Regions from separate parts of the Pseudarthrobacter woesei genome, predicted to be linked through region 2. Evidence: riboswitches for the same ligand, from Rfam matches in the RefSeq annotation. Region 2 holds a riboswitch; the other holds the start of a gene.
The links. A riboswitch is a leader RNA that binds a small molecule or an ion and turns the genes downstream of it on or off. The one in region 2 is predicted to bind S-adenosylmethionine.

Region 1 (7,339 bases), on a different contig from region 2:
CACCTTCCGGCGGGCACCCGAACCGTCCGGAAGGGCGAGGCCCCACGCTTCCCTGGGATCCGCCAGTTGCACTTTGTCCGTCACCAGAATCAAATCTCCGCCTCCCCGGGCCGCACCGGAGTGGTCCGGCCGTGCCCATGTGTTGCAGCCCCGCCAATGGGGCTGATCCGACTCAAAATCCAGCCATCGAAAAGCGGCTGGAACCTGCCATTCACAACCACGCCCAACGGGCAAATATTCCGCAAAAGTGCAAGACTAGAACCGGTTCTCCCGCGTTGATTCCGCGGTTCGTCCATCCAGGAGGAAATTCATGTCGTTTGTCCGCTTTCTCGCCCGGCCCATGCTCGCCTCCAGTTTCGTCCTTGCCGGCGTGGATAAGCTAAAGAATGCGGATGACACTGCGACGCAGCTGTCTCCCCTGTTGCGCCGCGCGGCTGAGTCGCTGCCGTTCCAGACCAATGAAAAGGTGCTGGCCCGCGTCATCGGCGGCACCCAGGTCGGTGCCGGCGTCCTCTTCGCGCTCGGCAAGTCTGCCCGCCTTGCGGCCACCATCCTGGCCGCCATCTCCGCCCTCAATGGCTACGTTGAATGGCGCAGCGCGGACATCACCTCCAAGGAGGGCCGCGATGCCCGCCGCAAGCAGCTGCTGAAGAACGTCTCGCTGACCGGCGGCGTCCTGCTGGCCGCCGTCGACACGAATGGAAAGCCCAGCCTGGCCTGGCGCGCCGAGCATCTCGCGGCCGACGCCAGGAAGAACACCGGCCACCTCGCCGCTGATGTCAAGAAGACCACGGGCAAGCAGCTGAAGAAGGCCGACAAAGCGGTGCGCAAGGCCGTACACACCGTCGGAGCATAAGGAAGCAATGACCGGCACCACCCCCGCTGCAGCTGCCCTCCCCGTCCCGGCCGGCGTCGCACCGCTTTGGCGGGCGCCGTTCGCGGACCGGCCCGTCGACGCGACGGTTACCGTGCCGGGCTCCAAGTCCCTGACCAACAGGTATCTGGTGCTGGCAGCCATCGCTGACGGGCCCTCGCGCCTGCGTGCGCCGCTGCACTCCCGTGACTCCGCCCTGATGATCGGGGCACTGCGCCGGCTCGGCGCCACCATCACCGAGGTTCCTGGTGACGGCGCCTTCGGCCCCGACCTGGAAATCACCCCCATCAGCCTGGACAGCCCTGCGGCCGGAACCGCGATCGACTGCGGCCTGGCCGGCACGGTCATGCGCTTCGTCCCGCCTGTCGCGGCGCTTCGCCACGGCGAAAGCCTGTTCGACGGCGACCCGCACGCCCGCAAGCGCCCGATGGGGGCCATCATCGGCGCCCTCGCAGGGCTCGGCGTCGACGTCAGCGCGCCCGGCGGCGGACCGGCGTCCTCCCTGCCGTTCACCGTCCACGGCACCGGCGAAGTCCGCGGCGGGCACCTCGTCATCGACGCCAGCGCCTCCTCGCAGTTCGTGTCCGCCCTGCTGCTGGCCGGCGCCCGCTTCACGGACGGGCTGCACCTGGAACATTCAAGCAAGGAACACGCCGGCAGGCCCGTGCCCAGCCTGGACCACATCAACATGACCGTCGCGGTGCTGCGCGGCGTCGGTGTGGCCGTGGACGATTCGGTCCCGAACCACTGGATTGTCTCCCCCGGCCCCATCCGCGCCTTTGACCACCTCATCGAGCAGGACCTCTCCAACGCAGGACCGTTCCTCGCGGCCGCACTGGCGACCCGCGGGACCGTCCGGATCCCGGGCTGGCCACACGTTACCACCCAGGTGGGAGACCTCTGGCGGAATATCCTCACCACCATGGGCGCCACCGTCACGCTGACGGACGGCACCCTCACAGTGACCGGCGGCCCCGAGATCACCGGCGGGGACTTCGATGAAACCAGCGAACTCGCCCCCACCGTCGCGGCGCTCTGCGCCCTCGCCACGGGACCCTCCCGGCTCAGCGGCATCGCCCACCTCCGGGGACACGAAACGGACCGGCTGGCCGCCCTCGTGGCCGAGATCAACCGGCTGGGCGGCGACGCCGAGGAAACGCCCGACGGCCTGATCATCCGGCCGGCTGCGCTCCATGCCGGCGTCGTCCACAGCTACGCGGACCACCGCATGGCCACGGCCGGCGCCATCCTGGGCCTGGCCGTGCCTGGCATCGAGGTCGAGGACATCGCGACCACCGCCAAGACCATGCCGGACTTCCCCCGGTTGTGGGAAGCCATGCTCGCCCAAGGAAGCACCGGAGAGACCGCCGCGGCCCCCGCAGACACAAAGGACGCCACCGGTGGCACGCAGCACTGACTCCTGGGACGAATCCGACGCCCGGATCCGCCCCAATAAAAAGGGCACGCGGCCACGCACCAAGGACCGTCCCAGCCACGACGACGCCGTCACCGGCCGGATCATCACCGTCGACCGGGGACGCTACACCGCCGTCGTCGGCGAGGGCACCGGGGAGGAACGCAAGATCATCGCCGCCCGCGCCCGGGAATTGCGCCGCAACCCCGTGGTGGCCGGCGACTTCGTCTCGCTCGTCGGGGATGTCAGCGGCGAACCCGACACCCTGGCCCGGCTGGTCAGGATCCAGGACCGCAAGACGCTCCTGCGGCGCAGCGCCGATGACACCGACCCGATCGAGCGCGCCGTCGTCGCGAACGCGGACCAGCTCGTGATCGTGGTGGCGGCGGCCAACCCGGAGCCGCGGACCGGTTTCATCGACCGCGCCCTCGTGGCCGCGTACGACGCCGGCATTTCTCCGCTGCTGCTCGTCACCAAAGCCGACGTCAAAGATCCCGCCGAGCTGCTCTCCAACTACCAGCATCTGGATTTCCCGGTCATCATCAGCAAGACGGCGGATTCTGCCGCCTCCGGGATCGACGCCCGCTCGGACGACGGGCTCTCGGCCCGGCTTGACATCGACGCCGTCTCCCAGTTGCGCGGCCACCTCGACGGCAAGGTCACGGTGATGCTGGGCCATTCCGGCGTCGGCAAGTCCACCATGGTCAATGCCCTGACCGGTGCCGAGCGCGCCACCGGCGGCGTCAACGCCGTGACCGGGCGCGGCCGGCACACGTCGTCCTCGGCGCTGGCCCTCAAGGTCAACGAGGCACCGGCCGGCAGCTGGATCATCGATACCCCCGGCATCCGCTCCTTCGGCCTGGCCCATGTGGACCCGGACCGGATCCTGCGTTCCTTCCCGGACCTCGAACCCGGCACCGACGACTGCGAGCGGGGCTGCAAGCACAACACAAGCGCCGTCAACTGCGGTGTCGACGCCTGGGTTGCGGGTGGTCATGCCGGCCCGTCCGGCCCCGCCCGGCTGACCTCGCTCCGCCGGCTGCTGGGCACGGACCCGCGGATGGAAGCGCAGGACGTCAAGGAACTGGGCACCGTCTCCTAGCGTGGCCTCCCGGGGCGCAGCAACGTGGCCTCCCGCTCCGCCGCCCCCTTTGACGGTAGTTTGGAACCATGAGTCAACCCGCTTCGAGCTACAACGATGACCTGCGTCTTGCCCATGTACTGGCAGATTCCGTAGATTCCCAGACCATGAGCCGCTTCAAGGCGCTCGACCTTCGGATCGAGACGAAGCCGGACCTGACGCCGGTCACCGATGCCGACAAGTCCGCCGAGGAAGCAATCCGCGGCCAGCTGTCCCGCTCCCGCCCCCGCGACGCCGTCCTGGGCGAAGAGTTCGGCAGCTCCGGCCACGGCTCCCGCCGCTGGATCATCGACCCGATCGACGGGACCAAAAACTTCGTCCGCGGCGTCCCCGTCTGGGCCACCCTGATTGCCCTCGTGGACGAGGGCGTGCCGGTGGTCGGCGTCGTCAGCGCCCCTGCCCTGGGCAAACGCTGGTGGGCCGGCAAGGGCGCCGGCGCGTACATGGGCCGCTCACTGGCCGCCGCGACCCGGCTGAAGGTCTCCAACGTCTCCCAGCTCTCGGATGCCTCGCTGTCCTACTCGAGCTTGGGCGGCTGGAAACAGCGCGGCAACCTCGATGAATTCCTCGGCCTGACCGAAGAGGTCTGGCGCACCCGCGCCTACGGCGACTTCTGGTCCTACTGCCTCGTGGCGGAGGGCGCCGTCGACATCGCCTGCGAGCCCGAACTGAACCTCTACGACATGGCCGCGCTGGTCCCGATCGTCACCGAGGCCGGCGGGCGCTTCACCTCCCTCGAGGGCGAAGACGGCCCGTTCGGCGGCAACGCCCTGGCCACCAACTCGATCCTCCACTCCGAGGTGCTCAAGCGCCTCAACCCCGGACTCGACGACCTGCTCTAGCAGCTGCCGGCTGTTGCGCTCCGTGGCCGGTCCGGCCACCCAAGGATTCCCACAGGTGTTTGAACGACTCTGGCTTCGGCGGCGGACTCCGCAACCGAAGCGAGGTGGCCCGGACGCCTACGGGGAGGAGAGCAGCCATGCCGGCAACTCTTGAAACCATGGATTCCGGATCCCGGGACGACGCGGCCGGCCCGGTCCTGCTGGTGCTCGCGGCGAAGTACCGGGATCTGGACATTGAGGCCGCCGCCCGGCTGCACTCCGTTTCATCGGAACTGGCCGCGCACGTCCTGGCCGGCAGTTCCGCCGTGACCGGATCGGTGGTCCTGTCGACGTGCAACCGATTCGAAATCTACTGCGAGGTTTCATCCGGCACCGAGGTGGCGACCGCCCGCTCCGGCGCCCTCGGTTCTGTCGGCCTCTGCACCGGACTGGCCGTCCAGCAGCTCACGGCGCTGTTCGAACACCACCACGGATCCGCTGCGGCCGAGCATCTCTTTGCCGTCGCCGCCGGCCTGGATTCCGCTGTTGCGGGAGAGCGCGAAGTCGCCGGCCAGGTCCGCCGCGCCCTCGCCGAAGCACAAGTTGCCGGTACCGCCAGCGGACGTCTGGTCCGGCTGTTCCAGCGAGCCTCCCGCACGGCGAAGGACGTTGGTTCCCGGACCGCGCTGAGCAGCGCCAGCAGGTCCATTGCGTCTGTGGCGCTCGACCTTGCCGGCGGATCCGGGCATCGGGCCCTCGCTGACACGACGGTGGTCCTCTTCGGCACCGGCGCCTATGCCGCCTGCGTTGCGGAGATCCTCAGAACCAGAGGGTGTACAACGATTTCTGTTTTCTCGCAGTCGGGCCGCTCGGGTGCATTTGTCGCGGCCAGGGGAGGAAGGGCGTTGACGGCCAGGGAATTACCCTCTGCCATTTCGCGGGCAGACGTCATCATTGGCTGCAGCGGCACCGGGACGCGTATCAGTGCAGCCACGCTAGCGGACTGGCGGGAGGCTGCGGGACATTCCCTCACCGTGATTGATCTCGCCCCCAGCCACGACTTCGATCCCCAGGTGGCGCAACTGCCGGGCATTGAACTAATTACCCTGGCATCCGTTCAGCTCGCCGCTCCCCCGGCAGACGCTGAGGCACTGCACCTCGCCCGGTCGCTGGTTCAGCAGGCCGCGCACCACTTCGAGGAGCACGAGGAAATCCGCGCCGTCGACACCGCTGTTGTTGCCCTGCGCCAGCACATCCAGGCGGTCCTCGAAGCCGAGATGGAACGGGTGCGGAAGCACCACGGCTGCGGCGCCCCGGCTGAAGAGGTGAACTTCGCCCTGCGGCGCATTGTAAGGCGGCTGCTCCACACCCCAACGGTCCGCGCCAGGGAACTGGCGACGGCCGGCCGCCAGAACGACTACACGGCGGCGCTGGAGGCGCTGTTCGGCCTCAGCGTTCAGCTCACCAGCCCGCGCCAACCCGGCATCGGCCGGCCGCCCGGGCCGGACCAGCAGCACTGCGAAGCAACGGAGCCGGAGACGGCGGCTTCGTAGCGTCGGCCGGCCGAGCCGCGTAACAAAGCGCTTCACATTGAGGCCCTCCCTTTTCGCCTCCAGCGCGGATGTCCTAGGCTCGAAGCAGGTCACGAGTGCCAGCGCTAAACCCCGGTTTGCTGGCCGGCAACCCTCCATTCGCGGCGGGGTGCCCCGGGTGACGACCTGGCCGGTCCTGAACGGACCCGGCAAGCGCGGATCCCCGGCATGCGGGATCCTTTTCGAGCGAGGTCCCATGACGACTGCCACTTTTCCTGCCACCCCCGGATTCCGCCGTGGCGCCGAAGCCGGAGGCCCGGACGACAGGTTCGCCATCGCCCGCCGCCCGCTGTCCGCGGTCACCGGCGCCGAGATCCAGGCTCCGCTGATCCAGGGCGGCCACGTCCGCTACGCCAACCTGGACTATGGCGCCTCCGCCCCTGCGCTGTCCGTGGTCTCGGCCTACCTGAACGAGATCCTGCCGTACTACGCAAGCGTCCACCGCGGCGCCGGCTACGCCTCCCAGATCAGCACGTCTGTTTACGAGAACGCCCGCACGATCGTCCGCGAGTTCGTGGGCGGACGTCCGGATGACTCCGTAATCTTCACCCGGAACACCACCGACTCGCTGAACCTGCTGGCCGGCTGCCTGCCGGTCGCCGGCGGCGTGCACACCGGCGAGGTGCTCTACCTCGACATCGAACACCACGCCAACCTGCTGCCGTGGCAGACCGTCCCGCACCGCAGCGTTGTGGCTGCCCCCACGGTGGCCGCGACGCTGGAGCGGCTCCGCGCGGAACTGTCCCACGGCGGCGTCAGCCTGCTCGCCGTCACGGGTGCCTCCAACGTCACCGGGGAAATCCTGCCGATCCGCGCACTGGCCGCGCTGGCCCACGAGTACGGCGCCAGGATCGTGGTCGACGCCGCCCAGCTGGCCCCGCACCGCCGGATCGACATCGCCGCGGACGACGTCGACTACCTCGCCTTCTCCGGTCACAAGCTCTACGCGCCGTTCGGCGCCGGCGTCCTGGTGGGCCGGCCGGACTGGCTCGACACCGGCACCCCGCACCTGGCCGGCGGCGGAGCCGTGCAGGATGCCCGGCTCGACACGGTCAGCTGGACCACCGGGCCGGCACGCCATGAGGGCGGCTCCCCCAATGTCCTGGGCGCCGCAACCCTCGCCCGGGCCACCCAGGTGATCGCTGCCCTGGATCCGGAGCAGTGGCAGGCCCACGAGAACACCATCCGGTCCTTCCTCGTCGAGGGGCTCCAGCGGATCGACGGCGTCACCGTCCACCAGATCTTCTCGGACTCTGCGGCCACGGACGATGAACCGGGCACCGGCACCATCGGCGTCGTCAACTTCTCGGTAGAGGGATACGACGCCGGCCTGGTGGCCGCGTACCTGTCCGCCGAGCATGGCATCGGCCTGCGTGACGGCCGCTTCTGCGCGCACCCGCTGCTCCGCCGGCTCGGGTTGGCCTCCGGCTCGCTGCGGGCCAGCTTCGGCGTCGGCTCCCGGCTGGAGGATGCCCAGCGGCTGCTGGCCGCGCTGCA
Region 2 (7,339 bases):
GGTGTGCCGCTGATCGTTGACAACACCCTGTCCACCCCGTACCTGATCCGCCCGATCGAGTGGGGCGCTGACATTGTGGTCCACTCCGCCACCAAGTACCTCGGCGGCCACGGCGCCGCGATCGCCGGCGTGATCGTGGACTCCGGCAACTTCGACTTCGGCAGGGACCCGGAGCGGTTCCCCGGCTTCAACACCCCCGATCCCAGCTACAACGGCCTCGTCTATGCCCGGGACCTCGGCAAGGACGGTGCCCTCGGCTCGAACCTTTCCTACATCCTCAAGGCCCGTGTCCAGCTCCTGCGCGACCTCGGCTCGGCGGTATCCCCGTTCAACGCCTTCCTCATCGCCCAGGGCATCGAGACCCTGAGCCTGCGCGTCGAGCGCCACGTCGCCAACGCCACCACGGTGGCCGAATGGCTGGAGGCACGGGACGACGTCGAATCCGTCGCCTACGCCGGGCTGCCGTCCAGCCCCTGGTACGAGCGCGGCCGCAAGTACGGCCCCAAGGGCACCGGCGCCGTCGTGTCTTTCAACATCGCCGGGGGAGCGGAGGCCGGACAGCGCTTCGTCGATGCCCTCGAACTGCACTCCCATGTGGCGAATATCGGCGACGTGCGCTCGCTGGTGATCCACCCGGCGTCGACCACCCACAGCCAGCTGACGCCGGAACAGCAGGCGATTGCCGGCGTGACCCCCGGCCTTGTACGGCTGTCGGTGGGCCTGGAGCACATCGACGACATCCTCGAGGACCTCGACGCCGGATTCCGCGCGGCCAAGGCCGTCTGAGGACTGCCGGCTCCCGGCGCACAGCCCCTTTCCGGGGTGCGGGGCGCCGGGAGTCATACGCGCGTCACAATCTTCGCCACAACGGCGCCTCAGTTCGTAGACTCAGTGAAGGTCATGAGTGCCAGCAGATAGCCCCGGCTTGCTGGCCGGCAACCCTCCTCTTGCGGCGGGGTGCCCCGGGTGAAGACCTGGCCTGCCGGTCAGCTGACGGCGGGCAAGCGCAAAGTTAGGTCCCCACATGAGCATTGCCGCCACCCGCAAGGGTGTATCCGGAAGCACCACCTCCCCCAACCCGGCTGCCGCGCCGGCAGAAACGGAGCGCCCGGAAACCGGACCGCCGGACACGGCGCGTTCCGACGAAGTTCCGGACGGGACCGTCCAATACCTCCGGATCGGGGACCTCGAACTCGAATCCGGCTCCCGGCTGCCGGACGTCACCCTCGCCTACGAGACGTGGGGAACGCTCAACGCGGACCGCTCCAATGCCGTGCTGATCGAACACGCACTGACCGGTGACACCCACGTCACCCGCGGCGCCGGCGAGGAACCGGGCTGGTGGGAGCAGCTCGCCGGCCCCGGCGCCCCCGTAGACACTGGCACGTACTTCGTTGTCTCCGTCAACATCCTCGGCGGCTGCTACGGCTCCACCGGCCCGTCCTCGCCGGCCCCCGACGGAAAACCCTGGGGCTCACGCTTCCCGCTGGTCACACTGCGGGACACCACCGCGGCCGAGGCCAGATTGGCCGATGCCCTCGGCATCCGCTGCTGGCACGCCGTCCTCGGCGGGTCCCTCGGCGGCGCCCGCGCCCTCGAATGGGCCGTCAGCCACCCAGAGCGGGTCCGGCGCTGCGCCGTGATCTCCGTCGGCGCCAGCAGCACCGCCGAGCAAATTGCCTTCGCCCAGGCCCAGACGCTCGCCATCCGCCAGGACCCCAACTTCAAGGGCGGGGACTACTACGGCGGCCCGGACCCGGAAGCGGGGCTCGCCCTGGCGCGCCGGATCGCGCACATCACCTACCGCTCCGCCGCCGAGCTGGACGGCCGCTTCGGCCGGAAGGCCCAGGAATCCGAGGCTCCGCTGGAAGCCGGTTCGCTGGCCGGCCGCGGACGCTACCAGGTGGAGAGCTACCTCGACCACCAGGGCAACAAGCTGGTCCGCCGCTTCGACGCGAACAGCTACATCGCCATCACCGAGGCGCTTATGAGCCACGATGTCTGCCGCGGCCGCGGCAGCCTCCGGGAAGCCCTGGCTCCGGCCACAGCGGACTTCCTGATAGCGGCTGTCGACTCGGACCGGCTGTACTTCCCGTCCCAGTCCCAGGCCCTCGCCGACGCCCTGCCGGGCGACGTCGCGGTGCACACCATCGAGGCGCCGATCGGACACGACGGCTTCCTGACCGAGATCGGCCAGCTCAGCGGACAGCTCCGGCAGAACTTCTTCAGCTAGGGCCTTGACGAGGGAACGTCTCCAAAAGTGGCACCGGCCCGGCCATGGACGCCGCCATTTGTGCATTTTTGCAGATGCGCTCTGCACTAATGGCCGTTGAGGCCCCGGGCGTGAGCGACCATACTCGTTGAGAATGATGCCCGTGTCACACATCACAGGTATCCTCTGTCCAAATGGTCCATAGGGTGTCGACGGAGACACCGAAGGAGTCGAAATGACTACGCAAAACGCCGCCGCGAGGCGCCCGGAAGAGCCCGACGTCAAGACGTCCGGCCTGAAGAAGGTTGTGACGGCCTCCATGGCCGGCACGGTCGTGGAATGGTATGAGTTCTTCCTCTACGCCTCTGCCGCCACCCTGGTGTTCGGCAAGCTTTTCTTCCCGAACTCCGGCACTGAGCTCGACGGCATCATCGCAGCCTTCGTGACGTACGCGGTCGGTTTCGTGGCCCGCCCCATCGGCGGCATCGTCTTCGGCCACTTCGGCGACAAGTTCGGCCGCAAGCAGCTGCTTCAGCTGAGTATCATCCTCGTCGGCGTCGCCACCTTCGCGATGGGCTGCCTGCCCACCTTCCAGCAAATTGGCTACTGGGCTCCGGCCCTGCTGGTCTTCCTGCGCTTCGTCCAGGGCTTCGCCGTCGGCGGTGAATGGGGCGGCGCCGTCCTCCTCGTGGCCGAGCACAGCCCCAGCAAATCCCGCGGATTCTGGTCCTCCTGGCCGCAGTCGGCGGTTCCGATGGGTAACCTGCTCGCTACCGGTGTGCTGTTCATCCTCTCCTCCACGCTGTCCTCGGCCGATTTCCTCAGCTGGGGCTGGCGCGTGGCGTTCTGGCTCTCCGCCGTGATCGTGGTCGTCGGCTACTACATCCGCACCAAGGTCCAGGATGCGCCGATCTTCCTCGAGGCACGCAAGGAAGTCGTCGTGGAGAACAAGGGCTACGGCGTCGCCGAAGTCTTCCGCCGCTACCCGCGTGGCGTCTTCACCGCCATGGGCCTGCGCTTCGCGGAGAACATCCTCTACTACCTCGTGGTCACTTTCTCCATCACGTACCTGAAAATCGTGGTCCAGACGGACACCTCGCGGATCCTGCTCCTGCTCCTCGTGGCGCACTTCGTCCACTTCTGTGCAGTGCCGATGGTCGGCAAGCTCTCCGACGCCTACGGCCGCAAGCCCGTCTACATGGCCGGCGCCATCCTCGGCGGCACCTGGGGCTTCTTCGCCTTCCCGATGATGGACACCAAGAACGACCTGATCATCCTCGCCGCCATCACCATCGGCCTCCTGTTCCACGCCCTCATGTATGCCGGCCAGCCGGCCATCATGGCCGAGATGTTCCCGACCCGGATGCGCTACTCCGGCGTCTCGCTCGGCTACCAGGTCACCTCCATCGTGGCCGGTTCGCTGGCTCCGATCATTGCGACCGCGCTGCTGAGCCAGTTCAAGTCCTCCACCCCGGTGGCCATCTACCTCCTCGGCGCCTGTATGGTCACCATGGTGGCGGTGTACTTCCTGAAGGAAACCCGCGGGATCTCGCTCCACGACGTCGACGCCGCCGATGCCAAGGGCACCGCCGACCTCCTTGCCGCAGGCAAAAAGTAGCAGGCAAGAAGTAAGAGCCAACAACAACGGCCGTTGTCCCCGTCCAGCGGGGACAAGGGCCGTTGTTGTTGGCCGTCGGGCTCAGCCCAGCAGGACATCCTGGCGCTCGGCGATCTCGGTCCGGATCGCCGCCAGCACCGCCTGCACCGGGGCCGAGCGCAGCGATTCCGAGCGTGCCACCGCCCAGATCGGCAGCTGCCGCTGGAAGTCGTCCGGCAGTACGGGCAGGAAATCGGGGTTCCCGGCGACCAGGAAGTTCGGCAGCAGCCCGATCCCGGCGCCCCGCCGCACGGCCTCGAGCTGGGCGAAGATGCTGGTGGCCTGGAAGCTGGAGCGCGGCATCGGGAGCTGGGTGGAGCGGTGGCCGAGTTCCGCGACCTGCAGCGCCGATTCCACGTAGGAGACAAAGCCGTGCTGCCGGACGTCGTCGAGCGTCACCGGCAGGCCGCGTTCCTGCGCGTACTGCGGACTGGCGTAGAGCCGGAGGAAGTAGTTGCCGAGGAAGATGGTCTGCGCGTTGCTGACGTCCATGTTGCCGACCACCACCTCGAGGTCCACGCCCGAGCGGTTCTGGCTGACCTTGCGGGTGGCGCTCAGCATCTCCACGTTCAGCAGCGGGTGCTCCTGTTGCAGCCGGACGAGCGCCGGGGTGAGGAACTCTGCGCCGAAGCCGTCCGGGGTGCTGATCCGGACCAGGCCGGACAGCGCATCCTCGCTGCGGGCAATGCGGTTGGACAGCGCACCCAGCGTTCCTTCGATTGCCTCGGCCGCGGTCACCGCCTGGCCGCCGAGCTCCGTCAGCTCCCAGCCGTGCGGGCTCCGCTCGAGGGTGCGGCCGCCCAGTTGTTTGTCCAGGGCCAGGATCCGCCGGGAAATGGTGGTGTGGGTGGTGCCGAGCGTCTCCGCCACCGCGTTGAACCGGCCCAGCCGGGCAACGGTCAGCAGGATGAGCAGGTCATCCGGGCTCGGCAGCCGTCTTGAGTCCATCGTGACCCGCTTTCCGGAGTATGTGCATTCATGCACATACCATCTGTAGTTTTTCACCTTGATTGCACTGTAACAGGGTGTGATGCTGGACACGGAACGTCCGGCGAAACGTCCGGAGCATACGCCCGCAAGGAATTGCACACAAAGAGCAGCACGCAGTACGCACGACACAAAGCAAAGGAGCTTAAGCCATGGCAGTAATCGCTTGGATCGGACTGGGGAACATGGGCGGGTCCATGTCGGTGAATCTCGCCAGTGCCGGGCATAACGTCCGCGGCTTCGACCTCAACGCCGAGGCCGTTGCCGCCGCCGTCGCCGGCGGAGTGAAGCCCGCCGGCAGCATCGCCGAAGCCGTCGACGGCGCGGACGTCGTCTTCACCATGCTTCCCAAGGGCGAGCACGCCCGCGCCGTGTACCTCGGCGAGGACGGCGTCCTGGCCCACGCGGACACCCGCACGCTGCTGGTGGATTCCTCCACGATCGACATCGCCTCCGCGCAGGCCCTGCACGACGCCGCCGCTGCCGCCGGCTTCCGCTTCGTCGACGCCCCGGTCTCCGGCGGCATGAGCGGCGCGAAGGCCGCAACCCTGACCTTCATGATTGGCGGCGAAGCCGGCGCCGTCGCCGAGGCCACGGACTTCATCCGTCCGATGGCGGCGAACATCATCCCGACCGGCGGCGCCACCACGGGCCAGGCCGCGAAGATCTGCAATAACCTCATGCTGTTCATCAACCTGGCCTCGACGGCGGAGGGTGCGGTGCTGGCGGACCGGCTCGGCCTGGACAAGCAGGTCTTCTGGGACATCGCCTCCGTCTCCTCCGGCGACAGCTGGGCCCTGCGCACCTGGTATCCCGTGGCCGGCGTCGTGCCGACAGCGGCCTCCAACAACGACTTCGCCCCGACCTTCACCGCCGAGCTGGCCAACAAGGACATCGGGCTCGCCATCAGCGCCGCCCGTGACACCGGCACCCCCCTGGAGATCGGCGGGCACGTCCAGCAACTCTTCCAGCGGCTCATCGACTCCGGCCAGTCCGGGATGGACTGCTCCATGATCGTCAAGCTCGTCGACGGCACCCTGGACACCTCCCAGTAACAGGAACGCCAAGGAACTCCCGCGCACAGCGGCCCCGAACAACCACGAAAGAGACCCACCCATGGAACGCATTCCGCACTTCATCAACGGCGCCCTGATTTCCGACGCCGAGCGCTTCGGCCCCGTCTTCAACCCGGCCACCGGCGAGCAGGAGAAAGAGGTCGCCCTGGCCTCCGCCGCCCGCGTCGAGGAAGCCATCGAGGCCGCCCGCGCCGCCCTGCCGGGCTGGCGCGCCACCAGCCTGGCCAAGCGCACCACCATCTTCTTCAAGGTCCGCGAACTGCTGATGCAACGCCGGCCCGAACTGGCGGCCCTGCTGACCAGCGAACACGGCAAGGTCCTCTCCGACGCCGAGGGCGAAATCACCCGCGGCCTGGAGAACATCGAATTCGCCACCGGGCTGTCCCACGCACTCAAGGGCGAGCGCTCCGAACAGGTCGCTGGCGGCGTCGACGTCCACTCGGTGCGCCAGCCGGTCGGTGTGGTCGCCTGCATCACGCCGTTCAACTTCCCGGCCATGGTGCCGTTGTGGATGATCGGCAGCGCCCTGGCCTGCGGCAACACCGTGCTGCTCAAGCCCAGTGAAAAGGACCCGTCCTCGGCCATCTTCATCGCGCAGGCATTCGCCGATGCCGGCCTGCCCGCCGGGGTGCTCAACGTCGTCCACGGGGACAAGGAAGCCGTCGACGTGCTCCTCGAGCACCCGGCTGTCAAGGCCATCAGCTTCGTGGGCTCGACGCCGATCGCCCAGTCCATCTACAAGCGCGCCGCGGACCACGGCAAGCGTGTGCAGGCCCTGGGCGGCGCCAAGAACCACATGGTGGTCCTGCCGGACGCGGACCTGTCCATGGCCGCCGACGCCGCCGTCTCCGCCGCCTATGGCTCAGCGGGGGAGCGCTGCATGGCAGTAAGCGTGCTTGTCGCCGTCGGGAACATCGCCGACGAGCTCGTCGAGGCGATCACCACCCGGATGGCCACCCTCAAGATCGGCCCCGGCACCGACCCCTCCTCGCAGATGGGCCCGCTCATCACCGCCGAGCACCGCGACAAGGTCGCCTCCTACGTGGCCGGTGCGGCCGATGAAGGCGCCACCGTGGTGGTCGACGGCCGTGCACAGGAGTTCGACTCCAACGGCTTCTTCATCGGCGTCAGCCTGATCGACCACGTCAAGCCGGGCATGAAGGTCTACGACGACGAGATCTTCGGCCCCGTCCTCTCGGTGGTCCGGGTCGAGACGTACAAGGATGCCGTCCAGCTCGTCAACGACAACGAGTTCGGCAACGGCGTGGCCATCTTCACCCGCGACGGCGGCGCAGCGCGCCAGTTCGAGTTCGACGTCGAGGCCGGCATGGTGGGCGTGAACGTGCCGATTCCGGTGCCGGTGGGCACCTTCTCCTTCGGCGGCTGGAAGAACTCGCTCTTTGGCGA

Region 1: it holds a riboswitch for S-adenosylmethionine, as region 2 does, so the genes downstream of both, ACZYZE_RS06085 (aminotransferase class V-fold PLP-dependent enzyme) here and metX (homoserine O-acetyltransferase MetX) in region 2, are expected to answer to the same signal.

What each region holds. Positions count from the first base shown of each region.
Region 1 is NZ_JBVAYU010000003.1:135,900-143,238, reverse strand. It holds gene ACZYZE_RS06110 (DoxX family protein) at 311-856, shown strand; gene aroA (3-phosphoshikimate 1-carboxyvinyltransferase) at 864-2,291, shown strand; gene rsgA (ribosome small subunit-dependent GTPase A) at 2,275-3,390, shown strand; gene hisN (histidinol-phosphatase) at 3,459-4,271, shown strand; gene ACZYZE_RS06090 (glutamyl-tRNA reductase) at 4,430-5,803, shown strand; SAM riboswitch class IV at 5,891-6,004, shown strand; gene ACZYZE_RS06085 (aminotransferase class V-fold PLP-dependent enzyme) at 6,039-7,339, shown strand, end outside.
Region 2 is NZ_JBVAYU010000005.1:65,118-72,456, forward strand. It holds gene ACZYZE_RS09095 (bifunctional o-acetylhomoserine/o-acetylserine sulfhydrylase) at 1-786, shown strand, start outside; SAM riboswitch class IV at 897-1,013, shown strand; gene metX (homoserine O-acetyltransferase MetX) at 1,025-2,233, shown strand; gene ACZYZE_RS09105 (MFS transporter) at 2,448-3,830, shown strand; gene ACZYZE_RS09110 (LysR family transcriptional regulator) at 3,912-4,817, opposite strand; gene mmsB (3-hydroxyisobutyrate dehydrogenase) at 5,009-5,911, shown strand; gene ACZYZE_RS09120 (CoA-acylating methylmalonate-semialdehyde dehydrogenase) at 5,973-7,339, shown strand, end outside.